One region of the Erwinia sp. CGal63 genome, then DNA from elsewhere that is predicted to be linked to it. Evidence: predicted binding sites of a transcription regulator. Region 1 holds the regulator's gene; each other region holds the start of a gene.
What was found. The regulator CRP, encoded in region 1, controls carbon source genes, mostly activating them, when cyclic AMP is high. The targets are predictions, from matches to a motif close to ATGTGANNNNNNTCACAT.

Region 1 (4,563 bases):
GCGCCGGCTTGCGCGCAAGTTTGCTCAGCGCCAGATTAGCAGCACGCAGGCGGCGGTCAGCAGTCCCATTGAAACGTTGAAGAGGGTCCAGGCGCGACGGCTATGCAGAATGCGGCCAATCAGCGAGCCAAAACCGAGCCAGATTAGGCCGGAAACCAGATTGACCAGCGCCAGGGCGAAACTTATGGCGATAACGGAGCCGCGATAAGCTTCGCCCGCCAGGCTGAAGCTGGCGACCGCGCCCAGCGCCATCAGCCAGGCTTTAGGGTTGATCAGCTGCAGCAGGCCGCCCTGCCAGAACGGCATCGGCGCGGCTGGCGCTTCGCCCGTCTCCAGCTTTTCATATTTTGCCGTGGCGATTTTCCATGCCAGCCAGAGCAGATAAAGGCTGCCGGCGATTTTCAGGAACAGATGCAGAGAGGGATAAAGCAGAATCAGGCCGCCTATGCCGAACGCGACCAGCAGCAGCATGATCTGCATCCCGAGCATGATGCCGATCAGCAGCCACAGCGAGCGCAGAAAACCAAAGTTGGCGCCCGAGGCGGTGAGTAACATATTATTAGGGCCTGGCGTGATAGCGGCGACCCACAAAAAGCCCAGCATAGACAAAAACAGTTTCAGTTCCATATGAAACGGGCGCTCCTGACCCAAGACGAAAACGAACCTGTCGAAGCTAACAGTATGACAGGAATCCTGGAAGCCTTTTAAAAATGAATTTTACGCCTGCTTCGCAAGAGACTTTTCGCCCGCTGGCGGGAATGAGCAACGCGCACCTGCAAACCGTGCTGCCGCGGCTGGTGCGCCGCCGGGTTATTCTGCGGCCGCACTGGCAGCGCCTGACGCTGCCGGACAGCGATTTCATCGATCTGGCGTGGAGCGAAGATCCGGCACAGGCCAGCCATAAGCCGCGCGTGGTGCTATTCCACGGTCTGGAGGGCAGCTTTCACAGTCCCTATGCGCATGGGCTTTTGCAAGCCTGTCAGCGGCACGGCTGGCTGGGCGTGGTGATGCATTTTCGCGGCTGCGGCGGCGAACCGAACCGGCTGCGGCGCATCTATCATTCAGGCGAAACCGAAGACGCCAGCTATTTTTTGCGCTGGCTGCGTGAACGCTGGGGCGAAGCGCCTACGGCCGCCGTCGGCGTTTCTCTCGGCGGCAATATGCTGGGCTGCCTGATGGGTAAACAGGGCGAGGATTGCCTGTTGGATGCGGGCGTTATCGTCTCCGCGCCGCTGATGCTGGAGCCCTGCAGCCAGCGGCTGGAGCAGGGATTCTCGCGTTTCTATCAGCGCTATTTGCTAAACTTGTTGAAGCAGAATGCCGCCCGTAAACTCAACGCCTGGCCCGGCACGCTGCCTGTGGATCTGACGCAGCTTAAAGCGCTGAAGAGACTCAGGGAGTTTGACGACGCCATCACCGCCAGAGCGCATGGTTTTCTGGACGCGACGGATTACTATCGCCGCTGTAGCGCCCTGCCGCTGCTGCCCGGCGTGCGCAAACCTTTACTGATCATTCATGCTAAAGACGATCCCTTTATGACCGAAGAAGTGATCCCTGCCGCAGGCACCTTGCCCGCCTGCGTGGAGTATCAGCTGACGCAGCATGGCGGACATGTGGGATTTGTGGGCGGAACGCTCTTGAGGCCGCAAATGTGGCTGGAGCAGCGTATTCCGCAATGGCTTTCAACCTGGCTGGACAACGATGATTATTCCCTGGAAAGAACTGGACCCGGAGACGCTCGCTAACCTGATCGAAGCTTTTGTGCTGCGCGAAGGCACTGACTATGGCGAACAGGAGCGATCGCTGGAGCAGAAGGTCAACGACGTTAAGCGTCAGCTCACCAACGGCGAAGCCGTGCTGGTGTGGTCGGAACTGCACGAAACCGTCAACATTATGCCAAAAGGGCAGATTCGTTAAGCGCGGCAGGCTGGCTGGCACCTGTGAATTTTTTGCGCCATCCGGCACTTTGTTGTTATTAATTAACCCTTTTTCGCGCCATCGCCGAAGGCGCGGATGATGACACGCCATAGCGAAACGTGATAACAATGGCGGAATAACGCTCACAGGAAACCCGACTATGTCCGCCAAACATCCCGTGATTGCCGTGACCGGTTCCAGCGGCGCGGGCACCACCACCACCAGCCTGGCCTTTCGCAAGATTTTTCAGCAGCTCAGCCTGCACGCGGCGGAAGTGGAAGGCGACAGCTTCCACCGTTTCACCCGGCCGGAAATGGATATGGCGATCCGCAAAGCGCGCGATATGGGCCGTCATATCAGCTACTTCGGCCCCGAAGCCAACGACTTTTCGCTGCTGGAGCAAACTTTCGCGGAATATGGCCGCAGCGGCAGCGGCCAGTCCAGAAAATACCTGCATACCTACGACGAAGCGGTACCGTGGAATCAGGTGCCCGGCACTTTTACGCCGTGGCAGCCGCTGCCGGAACCGACCGACGTGCTGTTTTACGAAGGTCTGCACGGCGGCGTAGTGACGCCGCAAAATAATGTGTCGCAGCATGTCGATCTGCTGGTTGGCGTGGTGCCGATCGTCAATCTGGAGTGGATTCAGAAACTGATCCGCGATACCAGCGAACGCGGCCACTCGCGCGAGGCGGTGATGGATTCCGTAGTGCGCTCAATGGAGGATTATATCAACTTCATTACGCCGCAGTTTTCCCGAACCCATATCAATTTTCAGCGCGTGCCGACCGTGGACACCTCCAATCCTTTCGCCGCGCGCGGCATTCCTTCGCTCGACGAAAGCTTTGTGGTGATCCATTTTCAGGCGCTGGAAAATATCGACTTCCCCTATCTGCTGGCGATGCTGCAGGGCTCTTTTATCTCCCATATCAATACGCTGGTGGTGCCGGGCGGCAAAATGGGGCTGGCGATGGAGCTGATTATGGGGCCGCTGGTCAAGCGGCTGATGGAAGGCAAAGCGATACAATAGCTTTCCGCCCGTGCACGGCCTGCCAGCACGCTGAGGATTCTCCCAAAAAAGGCCGGGATCGCCGCCGGTTCTGTAGAGGTAAGTTTAACAACTTCCTCTAATTCATTCAGTTAAGCGACTGTCAGCTTCGATCGCTAAAACGGCAGCGCGGCAGATTTCCCGCTATGCTGAAGCGAGACAACAGAAGACACTCATGCAAAGCTGTGCTACAAACAAGGCTGTATTTCGTCAGTACTCTACAGACCAGACGAAACGGGACGACATAACGAGCCCGGCGCTCGACAGAGAGCCGAATAACTTTCCTGCATGGGAAGCGCTTGACTATTTCAACGCCTGTCAGGGAACTCTGCCCCTGTATTTAGGCAAGATAACAACAGAGGATAACAGCGAATGGTTCTCGGCAAACCGCAAACAGACCCGACACTTGAATGGTTCCTGTCACATTGCCATATTCATAAGTATCCATCCAAAAGCACGCTGATCCACCAGGGCGAGAAAGCGGAAACCCTTTACTACATCGTCAAAGGCGCGGTAGCGGTGCTGATCAAGGATGAAGAAGGCAAAGAGATGATCCTGTCTTACCTTAATCAGGGCGATTTTATCGGCGAGCTTGGCCTGTTCGAAGAGGGTCAGGAGCGCAGCGCCTGGGTGCGCGCAAAAACGGCCTGCGAAGTGGCAGAAATTTCCTATAAGAAGTTTCGCCAGCTGATTCAGGTTAACCCGGAAATCCTGATGCGTCTCTCTTCGCAGATGGCGCGCCGTCTGCAGGTCACCTCCGAGAAAGTAGGCAATTTAGCTTTCCTTGACGTGACGGGCCGCATCGCGCAAACGCTGTTGAACCTGGCTAAACAGCCGGACGCCATGACCCATCCGGACGGGATGCAGATCAAAATCACCCGTCAGGAGATCGGTCAGATCGTCGGCTGCTCGCGCGAAACCGTTGGCCGTATCCTGAAGATGCTGGAAGATCAGAACCTGATCTCGGCGCACGGCAAAACCATCGTGGTCTACGGCACACGCTAAGCCGCTCTGTTTGTATGGCGCAACGATGCTGTTGCGCCTTTTCAGCCGGTACAGAGTGATGTGGCGCCGAATCATCTATCATCCCGAAGTCAATTACGCCCTGCGGCAAACGCTGGTGCTTTGCCTGCCTGTCGCCGTCGGCTGGCTGCTGGGCAATCTGCAAAACGGCCTGCTGTTCTCGCTGGTGCCGGCCTGCTGCAATATCGCCGGTCTGGATACGCCGCATAAACGCTTCTTTAAACGCCTGCTAATCGGCGGCGGCCTCTTCGCCTTCAGCAGCTTTCTGGTGCAGTATCTGGGCGACTACGCCGTTCCGCTGCCCGTTATCCTCTTCTCTATGGCCATGCTGCTGGGCGTCACTGGCGAAATCAGTCCGCTGCACGGCAGGCTGCTGCCCGGCGCGCTGATCGCCGGCATATTCACGCTGAGCCTGGCCGGACGCATGCCCATCTGGCAGCCGCCGTCGCTCTATATTCTGGGCACGGTCTGGTACGGCCTGTTTAACTGGTTCTGGTTCTGGCTGTGGAAAGAGCAGCCGATGCGGGAGACGCTGAGCCTGCTCTATCGCGAGCTGGCCGACTACTGCGAAGCGA
Region 2 (4,563 bases), on a different contig from region 1:
AACGTCGTCTGACGCTGGCCGCGAAAGAACTTTGCCAGACGCAGCGGCCCGTTTTCGATATCGCCATGCAGTATGGTTACGACTCGCAGCAGACATTTTCCCGTGTATTTCGCCGCCAGTTCGCGCAGACGCCGACAGCCTGGCGCAACACTATGCGCCGTCCGCAAAAGCGCCCTCTCTATTTTGACTGCTCCGAGTTCCCGTCCGCGGTTACGGAAAGCTAAACGCTTTCACACTGCAGCGCCGCCGCCTGCCGTTGGCTGCAGATCGTCGGTGAAAAATACCAGCCGCCGCCCAGCGCTTTGGTGTGATACATCGCCGCGTCGGCCTGGGCGATAGCGGCCTCGGCGGTGTGATGGTTTTTTGCCAGCGCGATGCCCACGCTGAGCGACTGAGTAATCTGCGTGTCGTCATCCAGCCGAATGGGATCGCGCATAGCTTCAATCACATTCTGCGCCACTCGCCCCGCCTGCTCGCCGCTGTCGATGCCCAACAGCAGCACCGCAAATTCGTCGCCGCCCAGCCGGGCGACCAAATCGCCTTTGCGCAGACGTCCACGTAGCCGCTGCGCGGTCACAATCAACACCCTGTCGCCAGCCGCATGACCATAGCTATCGTTAACCGCTTTAAAACGATCGCCGTCGATAAACAGCACCGCGACCCGGCTGGCGGTCAGCGGATTGTTCAGCTGCTTATGCAGCTCCTGCTCGAAAGCCGAACGGTTAGGCAAACCGGTCAGCGCGTCATGCCGTACCTGATGCGCCAGCGTGGCGTTTTCGCTTTGCAGATGACGCTGCCAGTCGGCAAGCTCATCCAGCAGGCTGTTGAAATCGCCGCTGAGTTTGTTCAGCTCGGCAATCGAAGAGGAAGGCACGCGAAGCGAAAAAGCCCGTCGTTTACGTACCTCGTGCGCCACGTGGGCAATATTCTGCAGCGCGCGAACGATGCCCGCGTGCATTCTGCGCGACAGATAAAAAGCCAGCAGCGCAGAGAGCAGCATACTGCAGCCCAGCCACGTCATCGCCTGTCGAAGATAGTGCATCACCCGACAGCCATCGCCGGTCAGCCAGATAAGTCCAACCTCTTTATCGGCGTAGCGCACCGGTATTTGCACGGGTTTTGGAAATAACCAGCGCGATACCAGCTCGCGAAAAGGATGGCTGGCCTGTCCGCTGTTCGCTGACCAGCTCGCCAACAGGCGATGGTTGGCATCGAGAATACGCGCCTGGCCAAACTGCGTTTTGCCGCCGATATCCTGCAGGATGGCGAGCGCCGCCTCGCTGTCGCCTGCCGCCACCGCATTGCGAGCGCTATAGCTGATGGTGGTCGCTAACAACTCGGAGTTGTTTTCGGCATAGTTGCGTAGCGCCAGTACGGAGAGCAGCGAAATCGACATGCCGCTGAACATCATTGAGGTAAGGATGATAATCAGATGAATGCGCCGTAGCGACTTACGTAGCGTCGGCAGCGGTTTTGCCGCCGATTGCGCGGAGTGGTTTCCCGCGGGATGGTCATGAACCATGATTCCTCCCACGCCGGCCGAACGGATCTCCGCTCATGCAGCGCTTCTGCATTGGCAACAGGACTTTGCTTCCGCGCTCGTCCACGGATGAACAAGAACCGTCAGCATCGGGCCCCTGCCGCGATATAAAGTAAAGAGCGAAGCTAAGCGAGCGGGGAAAAGTTCGTAACGGGCGGAAACGGCTTTCGACCCTGAACAGCCGCTGACAACCATGCTGGCTCCTGCTGTCTGACCTGAAAATTTCCGCCGTAGTCGCCAGGCGCGTTTTACCGGCTCAGGCGTGAAAGCAAATAAAACAGCAAAAATTTATTTTCAAAAATCCTACAACTCATCTTCATTTGGTACAACTTATAGCAGGTCGGATTCATCCCAAAGGTTTCAGTTATTGCCAGTAATTGCGCAAAGAGAGAGAAAGTATTTCGCGCAGATAAAAGAGGGAAATGTCTCGGGAAAAGAAGAAAAGAGATTATTGATGTAAAGCGTTATCATTAAATGTCTCAAAAACCACCCGCTATTTCTTTTATTTATTATTTCATCAGGCTACGGCAGGGCCATATTAAAGTGCAGCAGGAAACTGCTGGCGGATAAACAATAGCCTTAACTGCAATTATTGTCGGCGATCAAAAAACGTTCGTAACTGGCCTTAAAACTGTTCAAATCCCGTTTAATGCGGTGCTATAATGTGACCGTCATCACACTTACCCCCTACGTTCTGATTGACGAAAAGCAATCCTGGCCTTTTCGTCCGGACAGATGACGCTTTTTTCTTTCGCCAGGCCTGATTTTACGCGGAGTTTCAGAAATATGGGTACCTTAACCGCTAGCCTGGTGCTGATGAGATGGGAACTGGTTAGTGCAGTCATGATGTTTCTCGCCAGCACCTTTAACGTAAAGTGTCGTCAGTCCAGCCGTAACGGCATGGCTTTCATTTTTACCGGCGTGGGAATAGGCATGTCGTGCTGGTTCGTAACGGGCCTGTTAGGGATCACGCTAAGCATGGATAACCTGCTTAATTTCTGGCACATCACTAAAACAGTCTTTGTTGACGTCATGAGCCACACGCCAGCGGACTACCCTCTGCCGTAAAATGAGAAAGCCGCATTTCATCAATGCGGCTTTTATCACTACACTTTCTTCAGCGTTCCGGCCAGCGTCGCCGCTTCGCCGCCGATAGTCTTCAGCGTTTTCGGCTTGCGCTCCTGCAGCCACATATCGCCCATGATCCTGTCCAGTCCCTGATCCAGACCGGTGACCATGCCTGCGCCAGGCGTAAAGGTCAGCTCGCCAAAGTAGATCTGTCCTTCGCTGATATACCAGTCGACACGCACATAGTCGAAGTCGCTGGCCAGCTTCTTGCTCAGCGCCAGCGCTTTCTCCAGCGTTTCCAGATCGCCGCTGATATCCAGTCCCGTATCGCGGATCTTATAGAAGCAGGATTTCAGCGTGTTGACGTAAAAGTTCATCGACAGCGGCGAGTTACCGCAGCGGTTATAAATAATCTGCAGAACGTACTCGAATGTGCCGTCTTTTTTGTTGAACATATGGAATTTGTAGTCAACGGCAGCGAACTTGCCGTCGCCCACATACTGTTCAACCAGAATGCGCGGCTTAATATAGCGATAGTGAATTTCGCGGGCTTCATGGGAGAAATCCCGGCTCAACCACTCTTCGCAACGCTTAATCAACAGCTGCTTCTGCAGACAGTCTGGCTCCTCCAGCAGGATTTCCACCATGCCCGAGCCGTGATTAGGCTTGACCACGGTATTTTTCAGCGAGCTGAGCCCCAGCAGGGTAATGGGATCGGCCGTTTCGTGCAGCAGCGGGATCAGGTACTCGTCGCCAATCGTTTGCGAAATATAGTCTCGCACCAGCAGCTTATCGGAGAGCAGGCCGTAGCGCATGTAGTCGCCGGTCACGAATTTGCGATACAGCACCTTCTCATTAAACAGTTTTGGCTGGTGTATGTTCGGCAACTTTTTAAATTTATGCAGATAATAAATTCTGTCCTGGTAAGACCAGGGCATCTTTTTGAAAAGGAAAAGGAAACCTTTTCTTAATTCTGCTTTGAGTTTTAACATTTTCGACCTCATTTGCAGGCTTTATAGTTGTGTGAGGAAAACTGTGTTCAGGCGCGGCGCCCTTCACTTTCCCTGCGGAATTGTGACACGTGCGTCTCATTTTTCCCGTCAGGCATAAAAAATCCGCCAGCTGCTTTATTCCGCCGCGACAGATATCGCGGCCTCTGCTTCCTGCAAACGGCGCCAGACTCATGTCTCTGGCGCCAGAAGTAGAGAAAAACTGACTGACGAAAAGGCCCGTTCAGGTTCCGGTAAACCTGCTTCCGCTTACCGGACTCTTGTTAACGGTGCGACGACTCCATCTTTATTGAACATGACGATTCGGCTTCGCGATCGTCCCCAATGTCGTTAAAGCTTTTTCCATGCCGCGGACGGCGCACTTTCCTGATGAAGGGATAAATCGGCTGCTTTACCGTCCTGCAGCCACATTTTGCCCATCATCTCATCCAGGCCATGCTTGAGTACCGGCATCAGGCCTGCGCCTGGCGTAAAGGTCAGTTCACCGAAGTAAACGTCGTTCTGGCTGATATACCAGTCGACCCGCACATAGTCGAAATCGCTGGCCAGTTTTTTACTCAGCGCCAGCGCTTTTTCCAGCGCGGCCCGGTTGCCGCGGATATCCAGGCCGGTATCGAAACGGCGATAGAAACAGCTGTCCAGGTTGTTGACGTAAAACAGCATTGATAGCGGCTGGTTGTCGCTGCGGTTGAAGACGACCTGCAGCACATATTCGAAGTTGCCGTCCTGCTTGTTAAACATATGAAATTTGTAGTCGATCGCGGTCGACTTACCGTCGCCTACGCGCTGCTCAACCATGATTTGCGGCTTGATATAGCGATAGTGGATTTCGCGCGACTCGTGCGAATAATCCTTTGTCAGCCACTCTTCACAGCGCTGGATCAGCTGATATTTCTCTACAAAGTCAGGCTCTTCCACAAAAACCTTGACCATACCGGAGCCGTG
Region 3 (4,563 bases), on a different contig from region 1:
CGTCGCTAAGGGCAAAAATCTCCTCCATGCGGTGCGAGACATAGAGCACTACTTTGCCCTCGTCGCGCAGCTGGCGAATAACGCGGAACAGATGCTCGATCTCGCGCGCGGAGAGCGAGCTGGTCGGCTCATCAAAAGCGATCACTTTGGCGTTTCTCGCCAGCGCTTTGGCGATCTCCACCATTTGCCACTGGCCGAGCGACAGCGATTTCAGCGGCGTATCGGGATCGATATCCATACCTAAATTTTTCAGCTGCAGTCCCGCCTCATAGCGCAGCAGCGAGCGGTTAACAAAGCCCGCGCGCTGCGGCAGCTGGCCCAGGTAGATGTTTTCCGCTACCGACATTTCCGGTACCAGATGCAGCTCCTGATAGATAATGGCGACGCCCGCGTTGAGCGCGTCCAGCGTGTTAGTGAAGCTGACCGGCTGGCCCTTGAGCCGGATTTCGCCGCTGGAGGGCTGGTAGCTGCCGCTGAGGATCTTCAACAGCGTCGATTTACCGGCGCCGTTTTCGCCCATCAGCGCGTGCACTTGGCCGGCGGCGCAGTCGAAGCTGATATCCGTCAGCGCTTTAACGCCGGGAAAGGTTTTGCCGATATTATGAAAGCTCAGATACGGGGATGGCATGGTCATTCCTCGCTGTAAGGTGCGTCGGGGCCGCCAGGCGGCCCCTTTCCGATTACATCAGGCCTTTTTTAGCCAGTTCGGTTTTAAAATTGTCGCGGGTAATCAGCACCACGTCGGTGACTTCGGTAAATTTCGGCGGCTCGGCGTCTTTGGTCACCCAGTTATAGAGCATCTGGATGCTTTTATAGCCGTGCACGTCCGGGCTGGGCAGCAGCGAGCCGTAGAAGCCGGTCGCCTGGCCTTTGGAGAGTTCGCTTACCGCGTCCACGCCGTTGATGCCGATGCCGATCACGTCCGGCGCTTTAAAGCCCTGGCCTTCGGTGGCGCGCACGCCGCCGAGCACGGTATTGTCGTTCATGCCGACGATCAGCCAGTGTTTAACTTCCGGATGCTGTACCAGCAGCGAGTTGCCTGCGTCAAACGCGCCGGGAATGTCGTTGGATTTGGTCGGCACCTTATAGATCTGCGCCTCAGGGAAACCGGCCGCCTTCAGCGCGTCCACGGAGCCGCCGGTACGACGGCGCGCCGTATCCAGCTCGTCCGCCGTAATCGCCATTACGCCGGTTTCTTTCGCATTCCAGCCGCGTTTCTGCATCTCCTTATAGAGTTCCTGACCCTGACGCTCGCCGATTTTGGTCGCCGCCATCATCACCAGCGGCACCGTCTCCATCGGCTTGCCTTTGGCGGTGACAAACTGGTCGTCCACGGCGATCACTTTCAGATCGTAGCTGCGGGCTTTGGCTACAATCGCCGAGCCGAGCTTGGGATCGGGCGTGCAGATAACAAAGCCTTTCGCGCCGCTGGCGGCCAGGCTGTCGATCGCATTCAGCGTTTTTTCGCCATCGGGCACGGCGATTTTAATCACCTCAAAGCCCATCTCTTTCCCCGCCTTGTCGGCGAACTTCCATTCGGTCTGGAACCACGGCTCTTCCGGCTGCTTCACCAGAAAACCCAGCTTCATCGTGTCGGCGATAGCCGAATGTGACATAACGGCGGCGAGGCCAGCGATGGCTAACGCCTGAGTAAATTTGTGCATGAGGCTCTCCGGCTCAGTGCCCGCTTTTGGCGGTTTAATGTAAACGGTATCAATTCAGTCCTGGCACGCTGCAACGCCAGCGTATTCGGCATATTAAGACGCCGATAAGCGCTAGTTGTAATGGTAAAGAGAGGGGAAAAGGGAGAGCGCTATCACACCCTGAGCTTTTAGCTGTTTGATCCATATATTTAGCAAAATTAACACAAATCAAACATTTGAAGCCGGTCACAAAACGCTGCGTTACGGCAGAAAAGTGCATATTTGCAGCGGGCTACAGCCTAACCGCCCGCCACGCAATTTCTTAGGGTAGTCGTAACCTATTCGTTGACCGCCCGGAGAGAAAAATGCAGTTGGACGCCATTACAATCGGTCTGGACTTTGGCAGTGACTCGGTGCGCGCGCTGGCGGTTGAGTGCGCCAGCGGCAAAGAGCTGCAAACCGGCGTTGTCGCCTACCCGCGCTGGCAGGCCGGGCTTTACAGCCAGAGCCGTCTGAATCAGTTCCGCCACCATCCGCAGGACTATATCGACGCCTTTGAACAGGCTATTCGTGACGTTGTCACTAAACTGACGCCGGAACAGCGTCGCAGCATCGTCGGCATCGGTGTTGATTCCACCGGCTCGACGCCGGCGCCCATCGATCGTCAGGGCAACGTGCTGGCGCTGCTACCAGAGTTTGCAGAAAACCCCAACGCGATGTTTGTGCTGTGGAAGGATCACACCGCCATTAAGGAAGCGGAAGAGATTACCGCGCTCTGCCATAGCGGACGTTTTGAGGACTATGCGCGCTTTATCGGCGGCACCTACTCTTCCGAATGGTTCTGGGCAAAAATTCTGCACGTCAGCCGCGAAGATCGGGCAGTGCGCGAAGCGGCGGTGGCCTGGGTTGAGCTGTGCGACTGGGTGCCTGCGCTGCTTAGCGGCACCACCGCGCCGGAAGCGATTCGCCGTGGACGCTGCGCCGCCGGTCATAAGTCGCTGTGGCACCCCGCCTGGGGCGGCCTGCCGGGCGCGGACTTTTTCAACGCGCTCGATCCGCTGCTGACGGAACATCTGGATACGCCGATGTTCAGCGAAACCTGGACGGCAGAGCAACCTGTCGGCCAAATTACCGCAGAATGGGCCGCGCGGCTGGGCCTGCCGGAAAACGTCATGATTTCCGGCGGCGAGTTTGACTGCCATATGGGCGCCGTCGGCGCGGGCGCCACGCCTTATACCCTGGTGAAAGTGATCGGCACCTCCACCTGCGATATTTTGATCGCCGATGTGGATCGCGTTGGCGAGCGCGCTATCGAAGGTATCTGCGGCCAGGTCAACGGCAGCGTGGTGCCGAATATGATTGGGCTGGAAGCGGGCCAGTCGGCTTTCGGCGATATGTACGCCTGGTTCAGCCGCCTGCTCGCCTGGCCGCTGGCGCAGGCCGCCGAAAAAAATCCCCATTTGCAGGCTGAGCTACAAAAAATCCAGCAAAACCTGCTTAACGATCTCACCAAAGCTTGGGCCGCCGATCCGCAGCTGGATCATCTGCCGGTGGTGCTGGACTGGTTTAACGGCCGCCGTACGCCTTTCGCCAATCAGCGCCTGAAAGGCGTGATTACCGATCTGAATCTCGGCACCGACGCGCCAACGCTGTTTGGCGGTTTTATCGCCGCGACGGCCTTTGGCGCGCGCGCCATTATGGAGTGTTTCGAGCGCCAGGAGATTCCGGTGGAAAATATCCTGACGCTGGGCGGCATCGCCCGTAAATCCCCGGCCATTATGCAGGTCTGCTGCGACGTCATGAATCGGCCGCTGGATATCGTCAGCTCGGACGAGTGCTGCGCGCTTGGCGCAGCGATTTTCGCCGCGGTCGCCGCCGGCGTCTATCCCGACGTGCCCGCTGCCCAGCAGAAAATGGCCAGCCCGATTGCCACTACGCTTGCGCCCGACGCCAGCCGCGTCGAGCGCTATCAGCAGCTCTATCAGCGTTACCTTCAATGGTGTGAAGTGGCCGAACCGCAGTTCGCCCCGCGCCAGCTCAACAGTTAAGGAGAAAGTATGGCTCAGCTTAATGCGCTCAGCGTCTGGTTTGTTATCGGCACTCAGCATCTTTACGGCAGCGAAACGCTGCGCCAGGTGGAACAGCACGCGCAGCAGGTAGTGGATGGCCTTAACCGCGACGGCAATCTGCCGTTCCGGCTGCAGCTGAAGCCGCTGGTGAAAAGCCCGGACGAAGCGCTGGCGCTCTGCCGCGAGGCGAACTATGCCGACGACTGTATCGGCATCGTCACCTGGCTGCACACCTTCTCGCCGGCCAAAATGTGGATTGGCGGCCTGTCGGTGCTGAATAAGCCGCTGCTGCAGTTCCATACCCAGTTTAACGCGGAGATCCCGTGGGACAGCATGGATATGGACTTTATGAACCTGAATCAGACCGCGCACGGCGGCCGTGAGTTCGGCTTTATCGGCGCGCGGATGCGGCTGCCGCACAGCGTGATCACCGGCCACTGGCAGGATAAAACCGCGCAGGAGCGCATCGGTAAATGGATGCGCGCCGCCGCCGCCAAACAGGCCAGCTCGCAGCTGAAAGTGGCGCGCTTCGGCGACAATATGCGCGAAGTGGCGGTAACGGAAGGCGACAAGGTGGCGGCGCAGATCCAGTTCGGCTATGCCGTTAACGGCTGGGGCGTCGGCGATCTGGTCGAGGTGATCAACGGCGTCAGCGACGGCGACGTCAACGCGCTGATCGACGAATATGAAAGCCTGTACGACTTTACGCCCGCCGCAGCCGCCAACGGCGAAAAGCGGCAGAACGTGCTGGACGCCGCGCGCATTGAGCTGGGCATCAAAAGCTTCCTGCAGGCCGAAGGCTGCATGGCTTTCACCACCAACTTCCAGACGCTGCACGGCATGACGCAGCT

Region 2: a site for CRP is predicted at 2,203-2,220, ahead of MKZ79_RS11610 (YjcB family protein). Genes of this name have one in related genera too.
Region 3: a site for CRP is predicted at 1,878-1,895, ahead of MKZ79_RS05510 (arabinose ABC transporter substrate-binding protein). Genes of this name have one in related genera too.

Annotation. Positions count from the first base shown of each region.
Region 1 covers NZ_JAKUMN010000008.1:44,190-48,752, forward strand. The annotation lists gene MKZ79_RS19355 (LysE family translocator) at 25-627, opposite strand; gene MKZ79_RS19360 (hydrolase) at 711-1,745, shown strand; gene MKZ79_RS19365 (YheU family protein) at 1,702-1,917, shown strand; gene MKZ79_RS19370 (phosphoribulokinase) at 2,078-2,947, shown strand; gene crp (cAMP-activated global transcriptional regulator CRP) at 3,338-3,970, shown strand; gene MKZ79_RS19380 (YccS/YhfK family putative transporter) at 4,029-4,563, shown strand, end outside.
Region 2 covers NZ_JAKUMN010000003.1:71,384-75,946, reverse strand. The annotation lists gene soxS (superoxide response transcriptional regulator SoxS) at 1-224, shown strand, start outside; gene MKZ79_RS11615 (diguanylate cyclase domain-containing protein) at 221-1,522, opposite strand; gene MKZ79_RS11610 (YjcB family protein) at 2,327-2,608, shown strand; gene MKZ79_RS11605 (ATP-grasp fold amidoligase family protein) at 2,647-3,600, opposite strand; gene MKZ79_RS11600 (hypothetical protein) at 3,506-3,793, opposite strand; gene MKZ79_RS11595 (ATP-grasp fold amidoligase family protein) at 3,949-4,563, opposite strand, start outside.
Region 3 covers NZ_JAKUMN010000001.1:1,217,650-1,222,212, forward strand. The annotation lists gene araG (L-arabinose ABC transporter ATP-binding protein AraG) at 1-634, opposite strand, end outside; gene MKZ79_RS05510 (arabinose ABC transporter substrate-binding protein) at 681-1,664, opposite strand; gene MKZ79_RS05515 (ribulokinase) at 2,009-3,691, shown strand; gene araA (L-arabinose isomerase) at 3,701-4,563, shown strand, end outside.